3 regions of the Bacillus spongicola genome follow, and region 3 is predicted to be linked to each of the others. Evidence: riboswitches for the same ligand, from Rfam matches in the RefSeq annotation. Region 3 holds a riboswitch; each other region holds the start of a gene.

What was found. A riboswitch is a leader RNA that binds a small molecule or an ion and turns the genes downstream of it on or off. The one in region 3 is predicted to bind lysine.
Region 1: linked by a shared signal. The riboswitch ahead of U8D43_RS20225 (aspartate kinase) and the one ahead of U8D43_RS06215 (Na+/H+ antiporter NhaC family protein) in region 3 are both predicted to bind lysine.
Region 2: linked by a shared signal. The riboswitch ahead of U8D43_RS18630 (Fur-regulated basic protein FbpA) and the one ahead of U8D43_RS06215 (Na+/H+ antiporter NhaC family protein) in region 3 are both predicted to bind lysine.

Annotation. Positions count from the first base shown of each region.
Region 1 is NZ_JAYKTS010000052.1:5,049-15,143, reverse strand. Features, by position in the region: gene sdhA (succinate dehydrogenase flavoprotein subunit) at 1-1,080, opposite strand, end outside; gene U8D43_RS20235 (succinate dehydrogenase cytochrome b558 subunit) at 1,134-1,745, opposite strand; gene U8D43_RS20230 (YslB family protein) at 2,091-2,540, shown strand; gene U8D43_RS20225 (aspartate kinase) at 3,065-4,294, opposite strand; lysine riboswitch at 4,420-4,599, opposite strand; gene uvrC (excinuclease ABC subunit UvrC) at 4,664-6,436, opposite strand; gene U8D43_RS20215 (hypothetical protein) at 6,451-7,872, opposite strand; gene U8D43_RS20210 (FTR1 family iron permease) at 8,300-9,286, opposite strand; gene U8D43_RS20205 (hypothetical protein) at 9,316-10,068, opposite strand.
Region 2 is NZ_JAYKTS010000039.1:4,742-14,836, forward strand. Features, by position in the region: gene meaB (methylmalonyl Co-A mutase-associated GTPase MeaB) at 1-528, shown strand, start outside; gene U8D43_RS18605 (P-loop NTPase family protein) at 1,372-1,893, shown strand; partial or broken gene U8D43_RS18610 (IS4 family transposase) at 1,913-3,049, opposite strand; gene U8D43_RS18615 (L,D-transpeptidase) at 3,179-3,676, opposite strand; gene U8D43_RS18620 (aromatic acid exporter family protein) at 3,706-4,701, opposite strand; gene U8D43_RS18625 (BrxA/BrxB family bacilliredoxin) at 4,784-5,221, opposite strand; lysine riboswitch at 5,565-5,741, shown strand; gene U8D43_RS18630 (Fur-regulated basic protein FbpA) at 5,834-5,989, shown strand; gene prli42 (stressosome-associated protein Prli42) at 6,179-6,274, opposite strand; gene mce (methylmalonyl-CoA epimerase) at 6,557-6,970, shown strand; gene U8D43_RS18645 (acyl-CoA carboxylase subunit beta) at 6,974-8,521, shown strand; gene U8D43_RS18650 (tripeptidase T) at 8,593-9,717, shown strand.
Region 3 is NZ_JAYKTS010000006.1:77,587-87,681, reverse strand. Features, by position in the region: gene U8D43_RS06225 (methionine/alanine import family NSS transporter small subunit) at 22-126, opposite strand; gene U8D43_RS06220 (sodium-dependent transporter) at 127-1,653, opposite strand; gene U8D43_RS06215 (Na+/H+ antiporter NhaC family protein) at 1,943-3,481, opposite strand; lysine riboswitch at 3,605-3,795, opposite strand; partial or broken gene U8D43_RS06210 (ISL3 family transposase) at 4,467-5,699, shown strand; gene U8D43_RS06205 (HD-GYP domain-containing protein) at 6,220-7,323, opposite strand; gene U8D43_RS06200 (YunC family protein) at 7,469-7,771, opposite strand; gene U8D43_RS06195 (bifunctional metallophosphatase/5'-nucleotidase) at 7,817-9,178, opposite strand; gene U8D43_RS06190 (sulfite exporter TauE/SafE family protein) at 9,198-10,019, opposite strand; gene U8D43_RS06185 (DUF72 domain-containing protein) at 10,037-10,095, opposite strand, start outside.

The DNA of each region.
Region 1 (10,095 bases), on a different contig from region 3:
AACCCATAATCCACCCATTGAATAATGAACGGCAGGAAAAATTTTCATTGGTACTTTACGAGGGTCATCCCCCATAAACTTTTCATAAATTTCAATGATTCCACCGAGTTTGATATCTAGCTCTTTCGGATCTTTATGAGACAAATCTAGATACACCATGTTCTCACCATTGATACCAAGCTTTTGATTGACACAAACATCAAAAATCTCTCGAGTGGCAATATCACGAGGAACCAGATTACCATAGGCTGGATATTTCTCTTCTAAGAAATACCATGGTTTCCCGTCTTTATAAGTCCATACTCGTCCACCCTCACCACGAGCTGATTCACTCATTAGACGAAGTTTATCGTCTCCAGGGATGGCAGTTGGATGGATTTGAATAAATTCACCATTCGAATAAATAGCGCCTTGTTGATACACAATGGATGCCGCTGATCCCGTATTGATAACCGAATTTGTTGATTTCCCGAAAATAATCCCAGGTCCACCAGTTGCCATGATCACAGCATCTGCAGCAAAAGATTTAATCTCCATCGATTGAAGGTTTTGTGCGACAATTCCTCGCGACACTCCTTCATCATCGATTACAGCACCTAAAAACTCCCATCCTTCATATTTCGTTACTAGACCGGCAACTTCATGACGACGAACTTGCTCATCCAGTGCGTATAGCAATTGTTGTCCTGTTGTTGCCCCCGCAAAGGCTGTACGGTGATGTTGAGTCCCCCCAAAGCGTCGAAAGTCTAATAATCCTTCCGGTGTCCGGTTGAACATAACGCCCATACGATCTAATAAATGAATAATTCCAGGTGCAGCTTCTGTCATGGCTTTCACTGGTGGTTGATTGGCTAAAAAATCGCCGCCATAAACTGTATCATCAAAATGTTCCCAAGGAGAATCTCCTTCTCCCTTTGTGTTTACTGCTCCATTAATACCGCCTTGAGCACACACCGAGTGAGAACGCTTTACTGGTACTAGTGAAAATAATTCTACTGGCGTGCCTGCTTCAGCTGCCTTAATGGTTGCCATTAAGCCTGCTAAACCTCCGCCAACTACGATGACTTTTCCTTTACTCATCGTGACTCACTCCTTTTTCCCTTATTCCCGTTCCAATCAAATACCCTATTTTACTAAACGATGAATGCAAATAATGCAGAGATACCTACATACGAAATCGCTACAAACAGAGCTAGTGTAACATATGTAGCTATCACTTGAGATCTTGGTGAAACAACAATTCCCCAACTAACAAAGAAGGACCAAAGACCATTTGCAAAGTGGAAAACAGTCGAAAGAATCCCCGCCACGTAAAACGCAAACATAAATGGATTTGATAATATCGACTCCATCATCTGAAAGCTAACTTCATCTCCCAGTGCAACCTGTACTCTTGTTTCCCATACATGCCATGAGATAAATATTAGTGTGAAAACTCCTGTGAACCGTTGTAGAACGAACATCCAGTTACGGAAATAACCGTATTTAGTTGCATTGTTCTTCGCAGTAAATGCAATATATAAGCCATAAATTGCATGAAATAGTAATGGAAGAAAGATAACAAAGATTTCTAATGCATAACGAAACGGTAAACTTTCCATAAAATGAGCCGCTTTTTCAAATGAATCTTCCCCATACACAGCAAAATGGTTCACTACTAAATGTTGTACTAAAAATAATCCAACTGGGATCACACCTAGTAAAGAATGTAGCCTGCGTAAATAAAACTCGCGATTTCCAGCCATGATATACCCCCCTTAATTATGAAACTCTGCAGCACTATCCCTGCTTAAACTAAGTTTAATAGAGTCCTGCAAAAATTCATATTTTAACAATTATGTGACATGTTCATTTTACTCTCATGAAGTAAACGCGTCAAGAAAACGGATACATTAAATTGAACAATATTGCAAAAATATTTTGACCAGTTTCCTATTGAAAACAACAACCGTCCTGTAATATTATGATTGAATTTTCAGATAAATAAACCGATTTATTACTATATTACTAAAATGGTTAGGATGTAATTCAAGGTGTGAAATTTCGCATCAACCGGTATATAATAGAAGTATAGAAAGTGGGGATTTACGTTGAAGAAAACTGAAGAGGAAGATTTCCAAAGCACACTCGTATCAGCGTTTAGCTATGAACTGTTGCGAGATACATTAATACCAGACCTGTTAGGAAAACATACAGCAGATTTGTCCTACTGGGCAGGGAAACATTTAGCTAGAAAATTCCCGCTTGCCACCAACGAAGAGACAGTTAATTTTTTCCAAGAAGCGAATTGGGGAATTTTAACATTAATGAAAGAAAAGAAGCACCGAAAGACTTTCACTCTATCTGGACAGGTCGTAAAAAAACGACTAGAGATGAATAACGACGCGTGTTTTAAACTAGAGGCAGGTTTTCTTGCTCAACAATACGAGCAGCAACACCACGTTTTAACAGAAGCGATTGAAAGCGTTCAAAAACGGTCTTCTTCTGTTGAGCTAACTGTCCAATGGGATGATACTGATTTTGTAAAGAGTGACAAATAGAGTAGGTCATTTTCATTGAAAGGATGTTTTCTCAATGGAAGTTTCTTTTCGGATAGGAATAAATACTTCATGATGACAACCCTAAAAAAAAAGCCATTTCAATCTCAAAAATGATCAAGATTGATTTCTTCAGGGTATGCCAATAATTTAGCGATCCTTAAATATTTCATTTTTCATTCAATCAGTCTAATTGGTTGGCTACTTTAGGAATGCTTGTTTTTTCAAATTAGATTCATCCTTTCAAAACAACAATATTGTAATAGGCTCTTTACCTATACATTGTTTCTATTTCATCTAATTTTAAATGAATCCTCCCTTTTGGGGCTAATAACCCTCAAAAATAGACGAATAAATGCCAGGAGTAAAGCTATCTACTATTTTATAGACTGGTTCGAAAAGCAACAAACTTTGCGAACACAGGCATATTAAATAATGCACGAAAAGACTGAGGAGATCTGACAAATTCACTATAGAAAAAGCTTTGAATACACCTCAGCTTTTTACATGCATGATTGTTTGGGCACTTAAATAGGAATATTGCTTTTATCCAATTGGAAAGCTGTGTGTAGCGCACTTGCTGCGGCCTGTATTTGGTTCCTAGCGACCACTACTGATACTTTGATTTCTGACGTACTGACCATTTTTATGCCAATGCCCTCGTTTGTGAGAACATCAAACATTTTTGCGGCAACCCCAGGATTTGATACCATTCCAGACCCAACGATTGAAACTTTTGCCAATGCTTTTTCGAACTCTACCCGCTCAAAAGCAAGACGAGATTTTTCTGTTTCTAATACCAATAATGTTCGGGAAAGGTCTTTTTCTTTAATGGAAAAAGAAAGGTTCATTGTTCCATCTCCAAGTTGACTTTGAATGATAATGTCTACGTCAATATGATGGTGAGCTAACGTAGAGAAGATGTCTGACAACCCTGTTACTGCATTCGATAACCCAAAAATCGTCAATCGTATAATATCTTCTTCAAAGGCAACTCCTCGTACTGCTAAGCTTTTTTCCATTGATACTTCCTCCTCTATACGAGTTCCTTTTCTCTGCTCCATACTTGATCGAACTTCTAGTGGCAAACAATAATTTTTAGCGAACTCAACCGCTCTTGGGTGAAGTACTCCGGCCCCTAAGTTGGCGAGTTCTAACATTTCATCATAGGAGATACTATCAAGTTTTCTAGCTCTATCAATAAAGCGTGGATCACAAGTATACACTCCGTCTACATCAGTATAAATATCACATCGATCAGCATTCAAAGCGGAAGCTAAGGCGACAGCCGTTGTATCAGATCCCCCTCTTCCCAAGGTTGTAATCTCCCCATCTTCTGTTATTCCTTGAAATCCTGCTACTACAGCAATTTTTTTTGCCCCAAGTACTGCGTGAATCTTCTTTGTATCAATAGAAGTAATTCGAGAATTTCCGAAAACTTTTTCTGTTCCAATTCCAGCTTGCCAACCAGTAAATGAGTGTGCTTCGTATCCTTTTTGGTGAATGGCCATTGATAACAAGGCAATCGTCACCTGTTCACCTGTTGAAAGAAGCATATCGAGTTCCCTCTTTGGAGGATTTCCACTCACACCATTACAAAGAGAAACAAGGCTATCCGTTGTTTTTCCCATAGCAGATACAACTACAACCACTTCATTGCCTCTATCGTACTCTTCAATCACTCGCTCTGCCACTGATTGTATTCGTTCAACGGTTCCTACGGATGTCCCGCCAAATTTCTGCACTATAATCCCCATATTATCGCCATCCTTTTCTATTCTCGACCATGAATAAGCACCTAGTAGAGCACACCCACAAAAAAAAGCAACGAGAATAGAGATCTCATTGCTTGTATAGACGAACAGAAATTACCGTGTATACACTGTGAGATAGCTCTCCAAGATGAGTACATCTTGACAATTCTGAATTTATTCAATACAGAACCAGCTTAATATGCGAAGAGACATATACCACTTCGGCGATCCTTCCCTTTTAAAGTCCGTCACTAGAGCCCTACCTCTTCTAGACTTTTACTTATGAAGTTCGCACCTCTACCACCACTTATTAAAGTGATAATAATATGAAATTTTGATTCATTATAGCATACATCCATAAGAGCAACAATGTTAAGTTTTTAATTTTTGCACTATTTCTGCGGCGACCCCTTGGGGCATGCCCATCTCTATAAACTCTTCCACCGTAGCTTCCTTCATTTTTTTCATGGAACCAAAATGACGAAGAAGTTGTTTTTTTCGTTTTGGTCCAACTCCTGGAATATCATCAAGAACAGATTGAAATAAAGATTTTCCTCGTTGTTCACGATGAAAGGTGATCGCAAATCGATGCACTTCATCTTGTATTCGTTGAAGCAAATAAAACTCTTGTGACGTTCTTCCTAGTGGAATTTCTTCTAAAGGATTTCCGTAAAGAAGTTGGGATGTATTGTGCTTTTCATCTTTCGCTAACCCCGCAAGAGGAATATCCAGATTAAGTTCATCTTCTAGGATTCCACGTGCCGCTTCAATTTGTCCTTTACCTCCATCAATAAGAATCAAGTCAGGGAGAGGAAGGTTTTCACGAAGTACTCTCGTATAGCGTCTTCGCACTACTTCTCTCATCGATTCATAATCATCTGGACCTTTGACCGTTTTTAATTTATATTTTCTGTATTCTTTTTTAGCCGGTTTACCATCTAGAAAAACAACCAATGCCGAAACCGCATTAGTTCCTTGAATATTCGAATTATCAAACGCTTCGATTCGAAGAGGAGGATAGATATTCATAGCTTTCCCTAAGTTTTCAACCGCTTTTATCGTCCGTTCCTCATTTCGTTCGACTAGAGCAAATTTTTCAATTAGTGCAATCTTGGCATTCTTTTGAGCTAATTTCACAAGTTCTTTCTTTTGCCCTTTCTGAGGTTGAAAGGTTTTCACCCCTAAAAGCTCCTGAACTAAGACGATATCAATCCGTTCAGGCAAACAAATTTCTTTTGGTTTAAAATGATTGGTTTTTTCATAAAACTGACCTAGAAACGTTAAAAATTCTTCTTCAGGTTCATCATAAATCGGAAACAATGAGACATCTCGCTCGATCATTTTGCCTTGTCGGACGAAAAATACCTGTACACACATCCAGCCTTTATCTACAGAATATCCAAAGATATCTCGATCCGTGAAGTCTTTCATGGTCATTTTTTGTTTTTCCATTGTCACTTCGATATGGGTAATCTGATCACGATATTCCTTTGCTCGCTCAAATTCCAATTCCTCTGCCGCAGCTGACATTTTTTCTGTTAATTCCCGCTTAATGTCTTGATACCCTCCATTTAAAAATTTTGTAATATCTTCTTTCATTTTACGATAAGTTTCTTCCTCTACTTCTTTAATACAAGGAGCGAGGCATTGACCCATGTGATAATACAAACATACTCGATCAGGAAGTGTAGAACATTTTCGTAAAGGATAGATGCGGTCTAATAGCTTTTTTGTTTCATTGGCAGCTTGTGCATTCGGGTACGGACCGAAGTATTTTCCTTTATCCCGACTTACTTTTCTTGTAATCACTAATCGTGGGTGACGATCGGCTGTTATTTTTATGAATGGGTAACTTTTATCATCCTTTAGCATCACATTATATTTTGGATCGTGTTTTTTTATCAGGTTTAACTCCAGCACGAGTGCCTCTAAGTTGGTAGAGGTGACGATGTATTCAAAATCGATGATTTCGGAAACAAGCCGTTGTGTTTTCCCATCATGTGACCCGGTAAAGTACGAGCGAACTCGATTTTTCAGAACCTTAGCCTTCCCAACATAAATGATGGTGCCTTGCCTGTCTTTCATTAAGTAGCAGCCTGGCTGATCAGGTAGAACAGCAAGCTTCTGTTGTATTAAGTCATTCATTAGTTCTTGTCACCTCATTCAGACTTCCATTGATAAAGAGTAATAGCAGAATAGACGGGATCTCTTAGAGAAAGGGATGAAAATCGTTGGACTTCTTTAAACTGACCTTCGAGATTTGTTGTTCCTTGTTGCTTAAATCCTTCTATTACTGCTCCCGTTACGTAGATTGTTTCCGTTGGATGCATCGAAATATCTCGTAAAAATTCTTGATAGGTAAAAACCCGTTTATGGGAAAAAGGCACGTTTAAGTAGTCCATTACCCTCGTTTCTTCCCAAGTATACACGAGAATGGGCTGTTCTTCCTTCTTCAACTTCTCCACAAGTTGGTATACTGCTGGAGTTGAATACTTATGTTCGAAAAGTAAATTTAATCCGACAACACCCTGTATTAGTATGTGTAAAATTAAAAGGTACGTTGCCCATTTACTCTGTTGTTTTACAATTACGACATAACCCACAAAAGAACCTAAAACAATTAGCGGAAGAATATGCCGCGGTTTATCAATGTTTTGAGCAAAAAATCCCCAGATGAAATAACTACCCCATACACTACTAAATAGCAAAATCGGAAATGTTTTCGGAAACAGTGATGTCCTTAGTAGAATTGGAACCAGTATAATCGTACTTATAAGTAAAATGACTGATGTAGCTACATAGCCATTCCAAACAATATTTTGAAATACATAGATTGCAAAGCGGGGAAGAATATCCGTTTTTTCACTAACGCCTCCTCCCCACTCATTAAAGTGCCCACCGGTAAATCCGGTTGCGACATCGACAAATGTTTTCAGTGAACCTACATTTGCAATCAATGCGGTAACCCAGATAAGTTGTGAAACTAGAATTAGAGCTACATGGGACAATAATTCTTGAATAGACCTATCGTACTGAAAACGTTTAACCATTAGAAGTAGGAGTCCCACCCCAAATGGAAGATAAGATAATCGAATGCCGAGCAAAACGCTAAAGAATAAGATTGGCCACAAAACGGCTTCACGTTTATTTTGTTGCCAAGCTTGATGCAAAGACCATAAATACCACCATAAGACACTCAGAGCGGCTCCTTCACTCATAGGCAAACTAGACATAAAAGTTGGGTAGGCTAATGTTTGGAGTGCTAACGTTAGCAACCAACTTTTTTCATTTGAAAAATATGTACGCGAAAGTTTATATTGGGGATAAATCGTACTTATACAAACAACCTGAATAAAGAGAAGCAATGCCCATTCAGGGGAAGATATAAAATGATTAAACACCATTCCCCCTAACATAAAGAAAGGATATCCCGGGAAATGAGGCTGCATATTGATTAAATCAAACTCTTTAACTCCAAGGATAAAATCAACTTCGTCCCATGTTTGAGGGAGAGGCGATAGCAATCCCAGTCGGATTACCCAGTACAAGATAATAAGTGCGATAATAGATTTCACTTTCATAAGAGTCTTCCTTTTCATAAGTATATTAGAAATGCGCAATGCGTTCGATTATCAGAGACTTACATAAGACAAGATTGAACTGGTCCGAGGCACTTTTTTCCTCAAAACCGGGCTTGGCTTATGACTACGTGCTCATTGGGTCTGAAGCTAGACACGTATCTAACAACCGGAAATCTCCCCTCTTCAATAGGAAGTTTACGTATAGATGTGGCAATTTCGTCAGATTTTTGATTATATCCTCCAATACCCTGTAGATTTCCAGCAAAAATAGATGAAATGATGTCCTAAAACATAGCTAAATCATTGGTGATAAACTGATACGAAAAGCCACAAACTTTGCGAAAAAAGTCTTTATATAAGAAAAGACCCGTTTTTAACGAGTCTGTCAATGTTTCTATTAGAGGGGCCTTCTTCGATAAGTAGTGAACTACGCTTTAATTGATCCCAATTCTTCCGGATTACCTTCTTTTATTGCATTTCTTTGTTGCTTTGCGGAAACAGGAACAGCTTTTTTAAAAGGGAAACGTATCCTACCTGAATTGATTAAATACGACCATAAGAATGCAAATGTAAAGTATAAAGTGTATGCCATTATTTGTTCAAGTGACGGATTATGACTATATCCAAACATGGCGGCAAAGAATAACCCTACTTGACCATTGATTAATACATCGTTTCCTGTATCTCTTTGGTAGTGAAATTCATCTTGATAATGCTCAGGCATAATGTGAACGATATTATACACATCAGCAGGTTTACCTTCAGCAGTTGTGTATAATGAGCCTAATTTCCCGATATCTTGCATCACACCGATACCTTGAACTAATAGCCCGGCTGCGATAAAGAGAATTAGTATCCCTGTTACATTGAAAAAGGCTTTTAGGGAAATTTTCATCGTACCAGAGAAAAAGAGATAACCGATGACTAAAGCCATTAATAACCCACTCAACGCTCCGTAGCTTGTGAATACTTTGGTTACATCACCGTTACTAATTGCAGCAAAGAAAAAGACAGTTTCGACACCTTCACGTACGACAATCAAATACGAATGAACGATCATTGCAGACACACTACCTGCTGTTAAAGCTGCATTAATTTTTTTTTGCATTTCCGTATTAATTCCTTTAGATTGCTTCTTCATCCAAAGCACCATGTGACTTAATAAAATCACGGAAGCAAACATTATGGAAATTTTCAAGTAGACTTCTGACCCAAAGCTTGCAAAGCCGGTGAAGACTACTTGGAACATAAGCGCAACTAAAAATGAGGTGACAAGTGCTAACCCAACTCCAACATACACCCATTTTTTATACTTTTCAGCATTCAAACGGGTTAAATAAGATAAAATCAGTCCTACAATTAAAATGGCTTCTAAAGCTTCACGTAGTGTAATTAAAAAAGCCTGAAAATCCATGATGACATCCCCCTTTGTTCGAAAAGAAGCTATTCCTTCCTTTTTCTTTTATTCAACAGAATCAAAATGACTAATAGCAAGACAAGACCGAGTGACAACCAGAGCCAAAAGGCTGAAGTTCCGATTTCGTCATTGGCAAATCCTAATTCCAGGTTTTCTTCCGTTAAATGGCTTTCATCTTCATTCAACTCTGCCACAATCGGAAACAACGGTCGCAATTCCGTTTCTATAAATTCTATTTTATTGACAAATGTTTCTTGGTCATTTTCTTTACTTCCAATGCCGAACAGTCCAGGATTACCTAATGATGTCAAAGCTTCATCAAAAGCTGCATATATATCATTGACTTTTTGTTGGCTTACTTTTTCCAGTGCCAACGGCTCTAACACATTGAACGTTCCTCTTGCTTTGGCCAGCAACAGTTTCGCTTGCCCGTAATCTTGGAACTGATCATCTGCAAAATGTAAGCGTCTTTCAATATTTAAGCGAAGAGCAGCTTGCCAGCTTCTCAATAAGAGTTCTTCATTTTGTGTTTCAAATGCTATTTCAATATCTGGCTGTGTTTTCGTAAAGTACAGTTCAAATTCTTTTTGATAGGAGGAATACACTTCTTTCGCACTTTGCCAATCCCCTTGATTTAAATGAGCTTCTAGCTCCTTGTATGCTTCTGCCATTTGCTCTTCTCCAGGATCTCCGTAAGAATAAGCGAAGGCTCGAGTAGACATACCTATGTAATTGAGAATTAATATCACTGATAAACTAAAAAAAAGTAGCTTTTTCATCTGCTTTCCTCCCACACATTCAATGAT
Region 2 (10,095 bases), on a different contig from region 3:
GTCGGTGTCGGACAAAGTGAATTTAGTGTCCGCAGCATGGTAGATTTTTTCCTTCTACTTGTCCTAACTGGAGCCGGGGATGAGTTGCAAGGAATGAAAAAAGGAATCATGGAGTTAACGGACTGCATTGTCGTCAATAAAGCTGATGGCGAAAATCAACCTCTTGCTGAAAAAACAAAAGCAGAATACAATCAGATCTTGCATTTTCTAGCCCCTGCAACGCCAGGGTGGGAAGCGCAGGCATTTACGTGTTCCTCCATAAAAGAACAAGGTTTAGAAGAGATATGGCAGGTAATAGAACGGTTTAAAGTTCTAACCATTCAATCGAATCAATTTCAAAAGAGAAGAAAGCAGCAAAATCTTGAGTGGCTTCAGTCCTCGATTGTGGATAATCTCCTTCGGTCTTTTTATGAACATCAAGAGGTAAAAAGGGAATTGCCCCTTCTTAAGACAAAAGTAGAAGACGGGGAAACAACCGTTCAATCCGCTTTACTGAGGTTGCTTAACCTGTATCAAAATAAAGAGTAGTCTCTTCCCGTTTAATACCGTTCTATCCATCAACCCTAGATGAGAAGGGTTTTGGAAAACATAGTGGAGTTTTGGGTAATCTCATCATGGTAAAAAAAGGCTGTGGTTCTCTATGACAATATTTAAGATAAGGGCTTAATGAAAACAACCGACAGAAGTGATGGCGGTTGTTTTTCTTTTAGGTTGCTTTCGCAAAACTTGTGGCTTTTCGAATCAGTTTTAAATCTTAATAGAGCTTCGGACATGATTTTGTCTATTTTTGATCGAAATCAACAGTGACATGGAGGATTTAATCAAAAAGTAGTTGAAATAGCCACAAGGTATAGGAAAAGAGCCTTCTGCCATAAATGTTTTTTCCATATACCAGTATAGTTTATGCCCCAGTAATTTTAATTATTGGATAATCTTCATATTCTAATGCTCTTCGCGCTTTCCTTATGCAATTGAATTTATCTAGTTGCTGAAACACTAAATTATGGAGAAGCTTGTCTAATCCTTCATCAACAAAATGGCAGTAACCTAGAAACTAATGATATTCTGGTTGAGGATATCATTTGAATAATGGTGACGTGTTCTGCATTTTTCGAGCTAGGAGATATCAGTTAACTAGTGTCTCCTTGATTTTAGGTGAGTACCGCGGAATGACAATCAAAATAACTTTCTGTCTTCTAAAGGCTCTTTGCTTTTTGGACAGAATCCTTCCTCGTCAAAACAAGCTAAATCGATTCGAACCAAATGGAAAGATAGAAACAGATTACGTTCATCAAGGAAGTCAAAAAACTAGTAATTCCGTGAGAAATAAAATATACTGAAAAATCAGTCTATTAAAAGGGGACATGAAAAATGAAAAAAATTTTAGTGATGGGGATTTCAGCGGGAGTTGGAAAGTCTACTTTTGCTAGGAAGCTAGCAGAAAAAATCAACATAGACGTGTATCATCTAGACACGATGTATTGGAAATCAGGCTGGAAGGAGGCTTCTTTAGAAGAATTCTCTACGAAACAAAAGGAAATCGTGGAAAAAGATGTATGGATTATCGAAGGAAATTATCGTAGTACGAATCACATTCGCATACCTCATGCTGACACGATTATCTATTTAGAACTCCCACTATATCTCTGCCTATTTCGTGTAATTAAGCGATATTTCACTAATATTGGTCAAAACCGTCCTGATATGGGTGATGGCTGTACAGAAAAGTTAGACTGGGCCTTCCTCAAGTTTATTTACACAACCTACCATCCAAGAAAAGAAAAGATGGAAGAGTTATTTCAAAAATTTCTAGAGGGAGACCCGAAGCGAAGGGTGATAAAATTAACAACTAGAAAAGAAATTCGCCAATATTCTCCTGAGATAAAGCAATAAATTATTGCACGAGTCTTTATTATCCAAAATTAGATAAACTTATCCCATGAAGCTTTTTGTATTTCTTCAAAACAACGGCCATTTCTGATTTCCAGTCAATCGGTAAGTTATCTTGTAGAAGTTTTCTTTGAAAGGAAATAAACGATAATTTTTCGAATACTCGTCCTTCAGATGTTTTTGAATACAACCATTTCAATAGAACTTAGGCAATTAAGGCGGAAAAAAGCTGATTAAAAACGGCATTTTCAGTCGTGCCAAATAACACAGGGACATTTAGGTTCTGTTTAATCCATCGGAAGAACGTTTCAATTCTCCATCTTGCTTTATACATGTCTGCGATAGCTTCAGGTGACACGTGCATTAAATTGGTGACAACACGCATCTCCTTACCGTAGTCATCCTTAAAAAACACCACTCGATGCCGTTCCTTTGAACGAGATTGTTTGGTACCCAGTTGACAAGTGATATCACGAGAAATAGATGATCCATCTTCCTCAAGGTGTTTTAAAGCATGAGGCCTAAAAATTTCTACGTTTTCTTTCATTCGGATCACAAACATTTGTTTATCTTCTTTAAACTGGTCGATTCGTTTGATTTTAAAATAAGCCCGATCTTCTACTAGAATAAACCGAGAATCCGCCAACTGTTAGCCAATCGGCCCATCATGTACAAGTCCAGTCGTTTCAACGACATGAAGGGGCATTTCTGTAAGTGGAGTATAACTGACATGTAATTTGATTCCTGCACGCTCTCCATGATAAAGGGCCCAAGGAAGGCGCGACTTTCCCACTGTCATCGTGGTGGAGTCTATTAAAAGAAGATCCTTTGGTATCTTTAACGCTCAACGTGTCATTCGATTACATTTAGACACGATTAATTGGAATAACTTCTTCATAATCTTGTAGTCCATAGGTTCAGCCTTTTTAGAAAGCGTAGAGTGGTTAATTTTAGGCAGCCCATATTGATCACCTACATCCGCACAGTCTCGATAACTTTTAAGCTCATTCATGGAAGCACAAAGAAAATAAGGAATAAGCATTAATACATCAAGCTTACGAGCGGTATCCTTATAGCCAACGATATCCTGGATGATGGCTACTTCTTTATGTGAAACAATTTTTTGAAACAAATTGTGAAATGTGGTATTCTTCTTCATGAGGGCACCTCTTCTGTAGTTTGTTTGTCGGCAAACATCATTCTACTAGAAAGGTGTCCTTTTTGGTATTTTTTTTGGATTTTATTGGTTAATCAACACGCATGTTACTTGACATTAATAATTATTCAGCTAAGATATAGCACCGATTTCTTTGGCGATTTGCTCAAAAGGAAGGGGGGACGAGAGGATATGAACTTTTGTACCTAAGGGGGTTTTTTCATAGAGTTGTTCAATCATAGTATTACTTAACCGAATACACCCATTCGAGAGATACTGACCAATACTATTAGGAGCATTCGTTCCATGCAAACCATAGATTCTTCCATCTGTACCCTCTGCGTCAAATCCAATCCAGCGTGTCCCAAGTGGGTTATCAGGAGATCCTCCTTCAATGTTTTTTTTACGGTAAAAAGGATTTTCAGCTTTTACAGTGACGGTAAACGTACCTTCAGGTGTTAAGTTCTCCGTTTTTCCTGTCGCTACTGAATAAATATGAACCACTTCTTCATCGACAATAAAAGCCAGTTCATTCGTCTGTTTATTGACGATGACTATTGGGTCGCCTGGTAATGGATTTTCTCCGAGTGGCCAAATGGGTGAGAACACTAAACAGATAGCGAATAGCAAATTCATCTGATTCATCCTTTCAATGAAGGTTAAGAATAGTTTGCTTCACTAAGAGGTTTACCATTCTTTTTTTTCTTTTGTAAGCCTGTAAACGAGCTTTTGAGTAATAAATACTGTTCCATTTCTTTCATAAATTGAAACAATGCCGCTCGTGCTTCGAACTCTTCTCGTGTTTGTGGAAGAGCCATCCCTTCGAATTCAATTTTTATATCATATAATTCTTTTAGATAGAGGAAGGCAGTATTTCCTGGATGGATTTGTTCGCTTAATTTGTCCATGAAATCACCTAAGATTTTACCTTGTTCGACAGTTAAGGAGATGGAAGTAGCAATCGGTAAAATTCGTTCCAAAATGTCAAATTGTTTTTCTCTCATTTTGAAATACAAATAGTAGACATCTTCATGTCGCAAAAAGTGGTTTTCAACATCACGAAAAGCAATGGACTTAGCATCATGAAGAAGTTTAGCTGTTTCTGTAATCTCCATTCCTTTCCAGTCACTTTGTTGGCAGCGTAAATAATGAGCTATTTCTTTAAAGATGAGTTGGAAATTTCGTTCAATTCGTTTTTGGTAGTGAATCAGCTTTCGATCTAAACTAGGCATATACAAATTCATGATTAAGGCGACACCAATTCCAATAATGATAATTCCAAGTTCATTAAAAATGATGTTCATGGTAATTTGTTTTGCCGAATAAAGATGAAGGATGATGACTGAACTCGTCACAATTCCTTCTTTTGCCTTTAAGGCAACGGTCGTTGGAATAAAAAATAAGAGCATACTCCCAATAATTATGGGTGAATAGGCAATCCCTTCGAAGAAGGCGAAGGAAAAACCCATTGCGACGATACACGCTAAAAAGCGACTCCAGGACGCAGATAATGATTTTTTTCTTGTGTTTTGTACACAAAGAATGGTAATAATGCCAGCGGAGGCAAAATTGTCTAGTTGAAACCACTGAGCAATCATAATGGCGATTGCGGTTCCAATCGCTGTCTTAATAGTACGATATCCGATTTTAAACATGCTTTTTCTCCATTCGTTCACGTATCTCTTCAGTGTAGCCATAGAAAAAACCTGACATTCAAAAATGTCAGGTTTGTAAGCGCTATACTTCTTCGCAATATTGTTCAAATGATTCTTGTAGCTGGTTCACAACCGACATGGGATGGTGACCTTCAATTTCGTGTCTTTCAACCATTGTACATAGTTTTCCGTCCTTTAAAAGTGCGAAAGATGGAGAAGAAGGCGGGTAACCAGTAAAATAGCTACGAGCTTTGGCGGTTGCCTCTTTATCTTGACCTGCAAAAACAGTCACTAAATGATCAGGGCGTTTGTCAAAATGAACACTATGAGCTGCTGCTGGACGAGCAATCCCACCTGCACACCCACAAACAGAATTGACCATAACGAGGGTAGTGCCCTTTTTGGCAAACATTTCTTCTACTTCTTCTGCTGTTGTTAGTTGGGTATATCCAGCCCCTTCGATTTCCTCGCGAGCTTGACGAACAACATCATTCATAAATAAATTAAAATCCATACTCAAGATTATTCTCTCCTTTAAACATGCTCAGATGTACTTTAATCATAGTCGATTTAGCAGGTTATTTCAATTATTGTTCCTTATGTTCGTAAAAACTTCATAAATGAGGTTAAGATTAATGCTGCTTGGGTAATATACTACTACATCTAGATCCATACCCCTAAACTCCCTAGATGTTGGATAGCTCTAAATAGAGCTGTCCCTTTTTTAATTTTCGGAGGTTTTATCCATCTATCATGAGTTTAAGTATAGGTGAGGTATCCCCCCTCTATTCTGACACCCATAGCTTGACAATGATAGTGTTTTTTGGTAAAAATAGAAACAATTATTAAATAAAGATTGTCCTTTCTAAGATAGAGGTACATGATTGATAAGTACCTTATGGGAGATGTGTGTCACCGACCACCATAGGGAAAAGGTGTTGCTGCAGAAGTGGAAAAATTCCTAGGGTTTTTTAAATAGTTTTATCTTGAACAAATGTGATATTGTCACAAGAAATGTTTTGCGGAGAACTATTTAAGAGGTGTTGAAGACTAAGGGTTTTTTGTGAGGGCATCTTGGTTGGGCGTTTTGTTTCTCCCTTTGACAGAAAAGATGGAGAAAAGGGGAAGGAAATTGACATTAGAGATTGGGATTCTAGCAAAAGAAAAATTAATAGAGCTGGTTATTCAAGAAGGCGTTTTGAAAGCGGAAGATGGTCGACATTTATTTCAACTATCTTATCAGGAGTTGGATCTTATATACAAAGGGATGAAAAATATCACCGCCTAGGGCAATAAAGAAAAGTAGTTTGGATGAATTTTTTATCCATTGTTTTCGGGAGGTTACTTCTTCTAATAGATATGTGCCTACAAAAAGAGAGAATCGCTCATTAGTGATCCTCTCTTTTTTGTATCAAGGTAAAAAGTCTAAACTCTAAACTCTGAACTCTACTAACAGTAACCTCTGCGAAAACTACCTTTATAATAGCACAGCCAAGCCAGCGAATAGAGTTGACGCAATCATGGCGAATAACATTAAATAGATAACAATTTTTTGTACTTTCGTCTTTCTCATTGAGTACACTCTCCTTGTTTTATTGCATTTTCAATCCTATTGTACTCTTCCATTATCAAAATAACAAGATGCTTCATTCTGAAAACGTTTACAAAAATTTAGATCGTAGCAGGAAATTCGACAAGTTCATCGAATACGATAGTGAAAGCGATATTCGTAATATCTATCCCGGTGGATATTCGATCTTCACCCTCACAGTTTTGTATTTTCTTAGAGTATCTATACGAGAAACACAGGGGGAGAATTAGTTGGGGTGAGAAAAGGGAAGAGGGGATGTTTAAAATGAAAAGAGTCGACCATCTAGGAATAGCTGTTCCTTCGATAGATGAGGCATTGCCATTATATACGGAAGTATTCGGGTTACCTTTATTGAAAATAGAAGAAGTTCCTTCAGAGAATGTCAGAGTGGCGTTTATCGACGGGGGAACTATTAAACTAGAACTATTAGAACCACTTTCACCGGATAGTGCTATCGCCGGTTTTTTAGAGAAAAAAGGCCAAGGGATTCACCATATTGCCTTTGAGGTTGAGAATATTGAGCAAAGAATTTTTGAGATGAAAGAAAAAGGCATCGAGATGATCCATCATGATCCAAAATTAGGGGCAGGTGGTGCACAGGTAGCATTTATGCATCCGAAATCTACCCAGAAAGTACTAACGGAGCTTTGTGAAAAGCCAGCTGTCAAGGGGGAGTAGTTCATGGATATTTATGAAAAAATCAATGATTTATATGACCGGAAAAGGAAAGTTGAGCTAGGTGGAGGAGACGAGAGAATTGATAAACAACATGAGAAGGGAAAACTAACAGCGAGAGAGAGGATTGAGTTGCTCGTTGATAAAGGTACATTTGTGGAACTAAATCCGTTTATTGAACACCGCTGCAATGATTTTGGTTTAGATGGAGTCGATGCGCCAGGGGAGGGGGTTGTCACTGGTTATGGAAAAGTCAATGGTCGACCAATTTATTTGTTCTCACAAGATTTTACCGTATTTGGTGGGGCTCTCGGTGAAATGCATGCGCAAAAAATTGCCAATGTGATGGATCTAGCGGTGAAAAATGGTGCACCATTTATTGGGTTAAATGATTCAGGTGGGGCACGTATTCAAGAAGGAGTTGTCTCGCTAGATGGATACGGTCATATCTTTTATCGTAACGCGATTTATTCAGGGGTGATTCCGCAAATCTCAGTTATTATGGGGCCTTGTGCTGGTGGAGCTGTATACTCCCCAGCGATTACAGATTTTGTTTTTATGGTCGATAAATCCAGTCAAATGTTTATTACCGGACCCAAGGTGATTGAAACAGTTACAGGAGAGAAAATCAGTGCAGAAGATTTGGGTGGGTCTGAGGTACATAATTCGATTAGTGGCAATGCTCATTTTCGTGGTTCATCTGAAGAGGAAGTGTTAGAACAAGTTCGATTATTGATTTCATACCTTCCGCAAAATAATGTAGAGAAGCCACCTATGAAAGAAACAGAAGAAGAAAATGACTATCGTGAGAATCTAACAGACTTGATTCCATTCGATGCCGTACGACCTTATGATGTGCGTAAAGTAATTCAGGAGATTGTCGATGAAGGCTCATTTTTAGAAATTCAGAGGGAGTTTGCCAAAAACATTGTGATTGGCCTTGCTCGGATCAAGGGAGAAGTAGTCGGGCTTGTTTGTAATCAGCCGAAATTTATGGCAGGTGGTCTCGATATCGATTCATCCGATAAAGCTAGCCGATTTATTCGTTTTTGTGATTCATTTCAAATACCGATTATTACGTTTGAAGATGTCACAGGATTTTTTCCAGGTATTAAGCAAGAACATGGTGGGATTATTCGTCATGGTGCTAAAATTTTGTATGCTTATTCAGAAGCAACTGTTCCAAAAATCACTGTTATTCTCCGAAAAGCTTATGGGGGGGCGTATGTCGCTTTGAATTCAAAAGCCATCGGGGCAGATTTAGTGTTTGCTTGGCCAAATGCCGAAATTGCGGTGATGGGTCCACAAGGTGCAGCCAATATTATTTTTGCAAGAGAAATCAATAAAAGTGACAATCCGGAGCAATTGAGAGCGGAAAAAATAGAAGAGTACCGAGAGAAATTTGCCAATCCTTATGTTGCAGCAAGTCGTGGAATGGTCGATGATGTCATAGATCCCAGGGAAACACGAATAAAATTGATTCAAAGTCTTGAGATGATGAGAAATAAGAAAGAAACTCGTCCGTATAAAAAACATGGAAATATCCCTTTGTAAGTGTATTCATTGTTCCAAAATGTATTTCGAGTTATACTGTACTAGTTGAATACATAGTAGGAGGAGTTAATATGGTCAATCAAGAACGTTTAGTGAATGAATTTTTAGAACTCGTACAAATCGATTCAGAAACAGGTCAGGAAGCCGAAATCGCAAAGGTACTAACTAAAAAATTTGCCGATCTTGGCGTCGAAGTGGTTGAAGATGACACGACGGGTATTACGGGACACGGGGCAGGCAACTTAATTTGCACATTACCTGCGACAAAGGAAAATGTTGATACGATTTACTTTACTTCCCATATGGATACCGTTGTTCCAGCTCAATCTGTGAAACCGACATTGAAAGAAGACGGATTTATCTACTCGGATGGTACGACGATTTTAGGTGCGGATGATAAAGCAGGATTAGCGGTTATGTTTGAAGCGGTACGAGTACTGAAGGAACAAAATATTGCCCACGGAAAAATCGAATTCATTATTACAGTTGGCGAGGAGTCTGGTTTAGTTGGTGCAAAAGAACTGGATCCCACCTTTGTAACAGCGAAATATGGTTTTGCGCTTGATAGTGACGGTAAGGTTGGGAATATTATTGTTGCTGCGCCAACACAAGCGAAAGTAAAAGCGGTTATTCACGGAAAAACAGCACACGCTGGAGTGGCACCTGAAAAGGGGAAATCGGCCATCACGATGGCAGCAAAAGCGATCAGTCGTATGCCACTTGGTCGCATTGACGACGAAACAACTGCTAATATTGGTCGCTTCGAAGGTGGAAAAGCAACGAATATCGTTTGTGATCGTGTGGATATTTTAGCTGAAGCACGTTCCCTCGTGCCTGAAAAAATGGAAGCGCAAGTGCAGAAAATGAAAGATGCGTTTGAATCAGCTGCTACTGAAATGGGTGGAAGTGCGACGATCGAAGTGGATATTATGTACCCAGGCTTTAAATTTGCTGATGGTGATGAAGTAGTAGAGGTAGCGAAACGAGCAGCAGTAAAAATTGGTCGTGATAGTCAACTCCAAACAAGCGGTGGCGGTAGTGATGCGAACGTGATTGCTGGGTTTGGAATTCCAACGGTTAACCTGGCTGTTGGTTATGAAGAAATTCACACTACAAGTGAGAGAATGCCTGTTGAAGAATTAGTGAAACTAGCAGAAATGGTAGTAGCAATCACAGAAGATGTCGCTGGAGAGTAAGTTAAAAACTGTGTAAAACTTTAATATTAATTTTTATTTTTGGCTCTTTTCGTATCCATTGTGGCTATTTCAACTACTTTTTGTTTGAATTCTTCATTTCTTTGTTGATTTCCATCAAAAATAGACGAAATGATGCCCTGAAACAAAGCTATATCATCGGTTATAGACGGGTGCGAAATGCAACAAGCATTACGAAAACAGCCTTATTATTTGAAGGGAACCCTTTAGTATAGAGGGTTCCCTTTTGAAATCATCTAACTGAACAACGCTAACCTCCAAGGGGAACCGAATTGACCTTTTAAAATGCGAACAAAGTTAGTAAATGCACCGATTTTTGTCATTCCATGTACGTGAGCTACTTAAAGCTCTAGGCGGGTT
Region 3 (10,095 bases):
AATCGATGCTCTCTTCCATCATTATTTTGCTTTTGATTTTCTGACTGCGTTAGCAATGCTTGCGGCTAAACCGCCCCAAATAACGATAATACCCACTAACATCATTACAATTGCACTCGTATCCATTTAAGATACCTCCTTCTTAGAAACCGGAAGTTCAACTGTATTACGACTCCATGGTTTAGCTGTTAATAAAACCGCTGCGAGCATTGCACCAATTGCAACAGCCCATCCAAAATTGAAGACAAATTCTAATGGATAATCGCCTCCACCATAGCTGTTAATGATACGTTCTTTAATTTTCCCGTACATCATATAACCTAATACAAGTGGTGTGATTAAGCCTAAACAAATTTTCCACCATAGACCTAGTCTAATATCAGACACAGAGTTCGCATGCTGTTGAAGTGGTGTTAGCTGCTTCGCAATCCAAGCGATAAAGACAACTTCAAATAATCCAGCAAGTGCAACACCAAATTGGTTAATAAATTCATCCGTTACATCGAGGAAATTCAATCCTCCTTGAGTCGCGAACAATAAAGAGAGAACAGCAGACAAACCACCACCCACTGCAACTGCTGTTGAACGAGAAACATTAAATTTCTCCGATACAGCTGCAACGAAAGTCTCTACAATCGAGATTAATGAGGAAAGACCCGCAAGTACTAAGCACGTGAAGAAAAGGAATCCAAACAATCCATTAAATGCAGGGAACTGATTGATAATCTCTGGGAATACAGCAAAAGCTAATAATACTCCAGTCATTCTAGCATCTAAATCTGCAAAGGCTACCCCTTGAGATTGCGCCATAAAACCTAAAGCAGCAAAGATACCAAAACCAGCAAGTAACTCAACACTTGAGTTAGCAAATCCTGTAATAAAGGCATTATTCGTTAAATCCGATTTTTTTGGCAAGTAACTAGAATAGGTAATCATAATCGCAAAGGCAATAGATAGGCTAAAGAAGATTTGGCCATAAGCGGCTACCCAAACTGAAGGCTCCATAATTCGTTCCCAATCTGGTTTAAAGAAAGCATTTAATCCCTCTGCAGCACCATCAAGAGTAAGTGCACGAATTACGACAACTAAGAACAAGACTACTAGAGCAGGAATCATGATTTTATTAGCAAGTTCAATTCCTTTTTTAACTCCAGCAAACAATACCCCTAGCGTAATCGCCCAAACAAGAATTAAGGGAATCAAAACACCTGGCACTAAATCTCCCATAACACCTGGATCGGATAACTTTAAGTAGTCTCCAACTAGGAAGCTAACTGGGTTTTCACTATTTTGCCACTGTAAATTAATAGAAAAATAGGCAAAGGCCATAGCCCAAGCAATAATGACAGCATAATATGTCGATATGACAAATGAGATCATCACTTGCCACCATCCCATCCACTCACTACCTTTACTAGCTCTAGCATACGATAATGGAGCGGAACCACGGTGCTTATGACCGATCGTAAACTCGAGAATGAGTAGCGGAATTCCGGCAGTTAATAATGCAAATAAGTACGGTAAAAAGAATGCTCCTCCTCCATTTTCATACGCGACCCCTGGGAACCTCCAAATATTCCCTAAACCAACTGCTGAACCAACAGCCGCTAGAATAAAACCAGCTCTTGTTCCCCACTGTGGGCGATTTTCCATTGACAATTCCCCCCATGTATATCCTAGCACCTATAAATACTAGAATATTACTATTTTTCTGATTATTTAGTATAATCTATCAACAAGTATAATCACGAATCGGTAAAAAGTCAAAGTATTATTTTGTCGAAACCCACTGAATTTCCTATGTTTTTACCGATTAATACAGAACATTTATTATTGCTTGAAAATAATTGCCAAGCTTCGCTGATGAAGATCAATATTTTTTCAATTTTAGATCTCCTCTAAACAAAAAACACCTCAGCCAACAATGGCTGAGATGTTTTACTTAACCGTGCTTTTCTACTCTTCTGCCCATAACGAGCGTATAGGCCACTAATAAGGTAGCTATGGTGATAAGGGCTAGTAATGTACTGCCCGAGAAACCTAATACCAAAAAGCCTAGCGCCGATATGACTGCACCCGTTAATGCATATGGTAGCTGAGTGATCACATGGTCAATATGATTACTACCCGCACCTGTTGATGACAAAATCGTTGTATCTGAAATAGGAGAACAATGATCTCCAAAAACAGCTCCAGCTAGAACGGCCGCAAGGGATGGTAATAGCATCTCAATGTCAGTCGCTGCAACAATTTGTCCAGCAATCGGAAGTAAAATCCCAAAAGAGCCCCATGACGTTCCCGTTGAAAAGGCTATGATACCAGCAACGATAAAGAGTAAAACAGGTAAATATCCTAGTGGAAGATTAGCTTCTTTAACAAGATCCGATAGATATATGCCCGTTCCTAATGAATCAATTAATCCGACAATCATCCAAGCAAAGATCAAAATGTAGATGGCAGGAAGCATTGATTTAATCCCTTCCCACATACCAAGAGAAACTGTGGCAGGGTCCGTCCCTTTAAGAAGGTGTAAAACAAGCGCCACCGCTAGCCCGATTAATCCACCATATAATAACGATGCGGCCACGTCTGTATTTTCTAAAATAACAAAAATATTTGCATCTCCATCATAGCCTGTCCACAGCATAGATCCGATAGTACCTATAACCAAGGCAACGATTGGTAACACTAAGTCTATTACTTTCCCTTTATTACTAACAGGAAGATCATTTTTTAATTCGCCAGGAATTTCTTTTTCATTATCATACACTTCGCCTGTTTTCATAGCTCTATCTTCATGAACTTTCATTTGCCCTAAATCAATGCCACGAACAGTAGTGATAAACACGAGCGCAATAGCCGTGAACACATATAAATTCATTGGAATCATTTGAACAAATGCCGAGAAAGCTGAGTACTCAGATATTTGATATTCCGTAATAATCCCTGCAATGATAGTAATAATATAGGCCCCCCAGCTTGAGATAGGAGATACGACACATATCGGTGCAGACGTTGAATCAATGATATAGGCCAGTTTTGCACGAGAGACATTGTGACGGTCGGTTAATGGACGTGCCACTTGTCCAACCGCAAGTGCATTGAAATAATCATCGATGAAAACAATAATTCCCAGGGTTGCTGCAACAAGTTGTGCGCCAACTCGTGTTTTCACACGCTTCATCGCCCATTCTCCAAACGCGCGTGTTCCACCTGAAAGATTAATAAATGCAGTAATCATTCCGAGTAAAAGCAAAAACAGAATAATATAGACGTACCAAGTATTCAGTTCGCCACCATTGACGAAAATCGCTTTAAAAGAGTTCCAAATAATCGTCAACGTTTCTAAAAGATTGAATTGAGATAAAATGAGGGCTGCCGAAATAATTCCTGTCCCCAACGAAAGAAGTACCCTTTTCGTTAAGACGACCATTAAAATGGCAATGAGTGGTGGTAATAATGAGTAAATTGTGTTTTCCATGTTGTTTTCCTCCTCCTATTTGGTAAGACAGGGAGGGGAACCATTTTGTATGTGTGAAGAAATACAAAAAAGGTAATGATAGAGAAGCTATCATTACCTTAGTAATATAGACATTTCTCCATCACGATCTGTAGCTCCCCATTATAAAGATCAAACATTCCTTTATAATGACAGTGTTACCCTTTTTCAAGATAACCCCAGCAAAGAAGAATTTGACCCTTCTACTTTACTTCGGCAAACGTTCCCTTCAACTGTGATCAACGTTGTCATCCTCACACAGTTTACTCATAACACTTGCATCCTCTACCCCATCGGATTTTGATTAGGATATTATTTAATTTTTTAACATGTCTATTAATATAGCAGTAAATCATTGTATTGGCAATCAATTTGTTCAAATATTTATAGATGAGCCTCTTCCACACGGAAATAGGACAAAGAAAAGGCCAATTACGCCATAAACTAGATACCAAACCATTTTCCAGTGCTTTCTTGTCTAATAGCTCTTTTCATATGCTTTGTTGCACTTGGCACATAGAAAACAGGAAGTAAATTTTTTCGATTGGTCCCTACTATTTATCTAGTAATGAAGAGTTTTTCATTAGGAAATGGGGATGAAGTCATACAAGTCAAAGGTTTTATTCCTATTCGAAAACAGCTTACCTAATAAAGCTGTTCTCACCAAGAATGTTTCTATTTGCAAGAAAAGATTTTTCAATAAGGTTCGATCGTCTATCTTTGAGTGAACTCTTTATCAAGAAGGCGATTCCAAGTTTGAGTGATACTCAATCGAACTAGCAACAATGTATCCGAAATCCAGATGATTTAGCACTCACACCTCGATCAGAAAGTATTGTTTCTACTTTTTCACAAGTATAGTTCCTATTTATTTTTGCTTCTTCGCTATTTAGTATTTAGTCTAAAATCTTGTATAACTGTCAATACTGGGTAGAAACTATGAAAATACCTAGGAGCTGATGGCGTTATGGAAGATTTCCAAGAAGATTTTAATGTATTCGAGGCTGCTTTAGAAATACCTGAACCTTGGTACGTTTTTCATTATGAGTTGGCAAAAGAAGATAAAGAACTTCACATTTATCTTGAATACAGAAAAGGGGCAGATTTCACATGTCCTAACTGTGGATTTTCCAGATGTAAGGTTCACGATATTCAAGATCAGGATCGTACATGGAGGCACCTTGATTTTTGGCAGTACCAAACATTTCTACATGCAAGAATGCCTAGGGTTAAGTGTGAATCATGCGGAAAAATTCGTACGGTTAAAATTGATTGGGCACGACCAGGTACCGGATTTTCTTTGTTATTTGACTATCATGTGCTGTCATTGATGGTTGAAATGCCTGTTGCCGCAGTTGCTCGTAAAGTTGGTGAACACGATACCCGCCTTTGGCGAGTCTTTAAACACTACGTGGATAAAGCGGTTGAAAATATTGATGTATCAAATGTAAAGAGTGTCGCCATGGACGAAACGTCTCGTAAAAGAGGGCACAAATACGTGACATTATTTGTTGACACAGATACGAAGCGAGTCATTTTTGTTACGACTGGAAAAGGAGCAGGTGTGTTACAGGAATTCTGTCAGTTCCTTGATAGTAAAGGGGTTCCTTGTTCTCAAATCAAAGATTTCTGTTGTGATATGTCTCCGTAGTTCATTTCAGGTATAGAGGAGAATTTCCCTGAAGCATCGATTACATTTGATAAATTTCATGTGATGAAATTTATCAACGAAGCAGTAGACAACGTCCGAAGACAAGAACAAGCCACCCAACCCGAACTAAAGAATTCACGATATACATGGCTCAAAAACCAAGAAAATCTTACCGAAAAACAAAAGAATAAATATGTCAAATTGAAGGATATGGATTTAGCAACAGGTCGTGCATACCGTATGAAATTAGGGCTACAAAAAATGTTTTCCAGATCAGCTGGTATCTCAGAATTATACTTTGATGAGTGGTATAGCTGGGCAACTCGATCCCGACTGGAACCAATAATTAAGTTGGCTCGATCTCTAAAGAGGCATAAAATCGGCATATTAAGATGGTTTAAAACAAGAATGACCAACGGACTTCTTGAAGGAATAAACAGTTTAGTACAGGCTGCAAAAAGAAAAGCTCGCGGATATCGTTCTCCTGAAAACTTTATAGCGATGATTTACGCCACAGTAAACAAGATGGACTTGATTATGAGACAATAAATGATTGTCATTCCTTTATTTTGCTCGAACAAAAAAGATTGAGTAACAGTTTGGAGTCATACATCGCTCACAACTGAACCCATTCCCTTGTCCATGAATAAGTATGTCCGTTCAATGGAGTCGATATTCATGTAACAGGTGGTGAATGCAGAGCGAGCAATTGAACTCATTCCCTTGTCCGTTTTTTGATTTTGACCTTGGTGGTAGCTAAGACACAATACTATTAAATTTTGGTCGTGTATGGAGTCTCGTAATTTGTTTTTTCAACACTAAATAGCGAAGAGCCTTATTTTAACTGTATTACAAGTATGGTTGACTTTTCGGAGAGTTGATTGGAGCGGATTACCCTAGAAAATGCCTAAGCAGTTTATTCTAAGGAGTTCTTTCAATGTCCTGAGGATAAACAAGGAGGCACCTAGACCACCAACTGAAATCAACAGCGGGGGTTTAAAGAGATTTATCTTCACAAAAAAGAGCCTCTATTAAAACACCCACTCTTCAAATCTGCGAAAAGTGGGCATTAATTCTTATCATAGTGCATAGCGATATTACAATCCGTTATAACCAAATGAAGTTCTATTTTTAAATCTATTTCATACGTCGAGCTGATGGTTTGACCTTCTTCTTCGATAATTCTCACGACAGGACGATCAGATAAACCTTTATTTTGCTTTGCTATAATTCCTTTTCGTCCGTCACTCAAAACGACCGTTAATCCATTGGGATAGATCGACACCGAGTTGCGGAAGGCCTCTACCACTCTTGTGTCAAACAAGGTACCTGCGCCAGAATAAAGAATTTCCAACCCTTGGTGAGGTAGCATCGCATTTCGGTAAACACGATTTGACGTTACGGCATCAAATACATCAGCTACAGCAATGATTTTGGCAAATGGATGAATGTCTTCTTCTTTTATTCCACGCGGATATCCTGATCCATCTAACCGTTCATGATGTTGAAACGCACAATGAGCAATCGTTAAGGATATGGTATGAAGCTTTCGTAGAATTTCAAAACCATATTCTGAATGACGCTTTACTTCGATAAATTCCTCTTCTGTTAAACGTCCTGGCTTTAAGAGAATCTCTTCAGGGACTAACATCTTCCCGACGTCATGAAGAATGGCACCCATCCCAATCGCTTCTAATTGCTTATCAGAGAGCTTTAACTCCATTCCAATCGCTAACGAATACAACGTCACATTAAAAGAATGTTGGAAAATATAAGAATCATAGGTAAACACGTCCGATAAGACGATTTGAAGATCAGGGTTATCCTTTATACCTCTTAAGACAGTATGAATAATTCCTTTAAAAACTTTTGAATTCTTTTCAAATACTAAAGCATTTGCAGATGCAGATGACTTATTAAGACCTGTAAAGGACGCTTCAATCGTTGAGATAGCTTCTTGCCTAAGCTCACTTGAAACCGGATCCTGAATATAAATTCCGGCTGATTGAACATCTTCAATATAAACATACTGGATGTTTAAATCAACCAAGCGTTGAATCATTCGGGTTGTTACGGAAACACCTGCACGAATAAGTGCTTGCCCTTTAGGACTGTAGACGGATGTTGCAAGTACCATGCCTTTATTTAGATTTCTGGTTGATAGTAGCCTCATAGCATTCTCCTATGAATATCCTTCATTATTCGACAAGTTTTACTAATATCTTCTATTATAAAGGAATCTACCCTCATTGCAATAGTTCCATGAAAGAAACCTGGTATGACTTTTCCAGTCAAAAAAACAGCCTCTTTAGGCTGTTTTAGATCATTTTTAGCAGAGCCTCTCTCCCTATGGTTCCTTGGACAATACCCAATGATTCTGCTTCGATTGTGACCGATTCTAGTGGGGCATCGAGTAGCTGATCAATTGTTTTGACCCCCACTGCTCTTCCAGCTAATACTTTGCGTGCTGCTAATTTTTCATTTAATAACGTAACATCTAATGCACCACACATAATATATCCCTTGTCACTTGATACAACAAGCAAATTGGTTTTAGGGAGTTGAACGGATACCGCTAAAAACGTATGTCCCTCTATCTCAACAGGATATAAATTCACCATCTTTTAACGCTCCTTTCACCATATATGTATGATGAAGAAGCGTTATCAGTGCTGTTTTTTTAGCTTCCACGCCAAAACATCTCGCAAAAATTCTGGCATATAATATTGTTTTTTTGCTCGTTTCAGCTCAGGGAAAAAGTGACCAAAAGTAAACATGTCCGTCGTTCCTAACCGATATTCTTCATGTAACTGGATCTTTTTCCCGTTTACAGACATTTCGTTAAGATTTTCATTAATCGTTAGTCCTTTAAAAACAAAATTCCCCATTACTTTCCCTCTAAACCCTAGTCCTTTCAACTCAAGAGTAGGCCAATCTTTATTAAAGCTTTGCTTGATGACTTCTTTTAGTTCGGCACCTGATAAAGTTATCGCACACGGATTAATTGGATGAGGCAGGAGTGCATGAAGGTCATATTCTGAGACAGAACCCTTTTTTAAGTCTCCCAACACAAGCCCAGAATTAATTAAGGTACAGTCTGCTTTCGTCCATTCATGCACGGCCTCACATAGAAGCATAGGTAAAGAGGATGGATTAAACCAATCTGTGGTAAAATCGCGCTCTATCGTTACAACCTCTTGTTGAAGAAGCTGTTTTCCTCGCTCAACCCACTCGTCAATTTGGTAGTCATCTTGTTGCTCCGCTGGAAGCTCCTCTGTTTTATACACTTGGGCTGTTTTTCTTAAAATGGCCTTTTTTACAGAGTCAATTTTGAGCTCGATGTGACCAATATAATAGCCATACTTCCCCGCAGCCGCAAGAAGAGTTTGATTGACCATTTTTCCTTCTTCGAGTAAGTGATGAGTATGACCTCCTAAAATAACATCAACCATAGGGTGCTCTCTTGCAATCCATTCATCATCCCCTAAGCCTAAGTGAGACATTAATAGGAAACCGTCGACCTCTTTTAAATCATAAATTTCTTTTTCCAATTCATCTAGTGGCGGTGTCATTCTCCATCCTAGTAAATCATAAAAATGCTCGTAATAAGCAGAAATCCCTGCAATACCCAGTTTAAACCCCTGTTTACTTTCCACAATGATATTTGGCTTTGCCCACGCAGGTCTTTCACCGTTTTTTTCGTATAAATTTGCTACAAGAACGTCAAATTTTGCTTTACTGTACAATGTGCTCAAATCTTCATACGAAAATGTAATCCCCTCATTGTTGCCAATCGTGACCGCATTATAACCAACCTCATTCAATAAGGAAATATTTTCTTTTCCTTTTGATCCCTCCGTTAACGGATGCCATTTATCAACGAAATCCCCTAAATCTAACAGGACTACTTCTTCCCCAGCCAGTTCATGCTCTCTTTTTTTGGCTTTTAAAAAGCGCGAGATTTTTGGCCAATTTTCTAAATGACTATGAAGATCATTGGTATGATAAATGTGTATGGTTTCAATCATCAAATCCTCCCCTTACTAACTATCCCATGAACCCTTGATAAATCAGTCTTACTCCAATCACGATTAAAATGATTCTTAACACGCTAACTAGAGAATCTGATTTTAATTTTTTATTTAAAAACGCACCCAGCTTGGCACCAACATAAGCACCAGGAATTAAGGCTAAAGAATACAACCAATTGACGTTTCCTAGAAGAACATGGGTGAATGAACTCACTAGTGCTGATAATAAAATCATAAACATCGATGTGGCAACAGCTACATGTGGTGGAAATAAAAACAGCAAAATCATCGCAGGCACCATTAAAGAACCTCCACCGATTCCAAACAACCCGGAAGTAAAGCCGACTAAAAAGGCAATTCCAACAGCAAGTATCGGCTGCAAGCTATAATTATATGTATTTCCTGCTGCATCTTGAAAATGACGTTCTATCCCTTTTTTTGAAAATGTGATGGGCTTTAATTTATCGCGGAACATTAACACAAGCGATATAAAAATAATAAAAATACCAAAATAAATGTTAAACGATTCCATGTTTAAGTATTGATTCACCCAAGCCCCAAGAATTGCTCCCGGTCCACTCCCTAGAAAAAAGAGAAGACCACTCCGATAATCAACCGTTTTGTGCTTCATATACGCTAGGGTGGAAGATAAACCGGTGAAAATCATAATGACTAGTGATGTCCCTACAGCCACCTGGGGGCTAATTGGTCCGAGCCACGATGTATAATTCGAAAAATAGAGGAGAGCTGGTACGATGATAATACCTCCACCTAGCCCTATTAACGCTCCTAATGATCCTGCTGCTAAACCAATCATCACTAACAAAACCCATTCCATCTCATTCACTCCACTTCTTAAAATAAACCTAATTGTCTTGGATGTAAGTTTTCATATTCAATATTCAGTAGTTTTT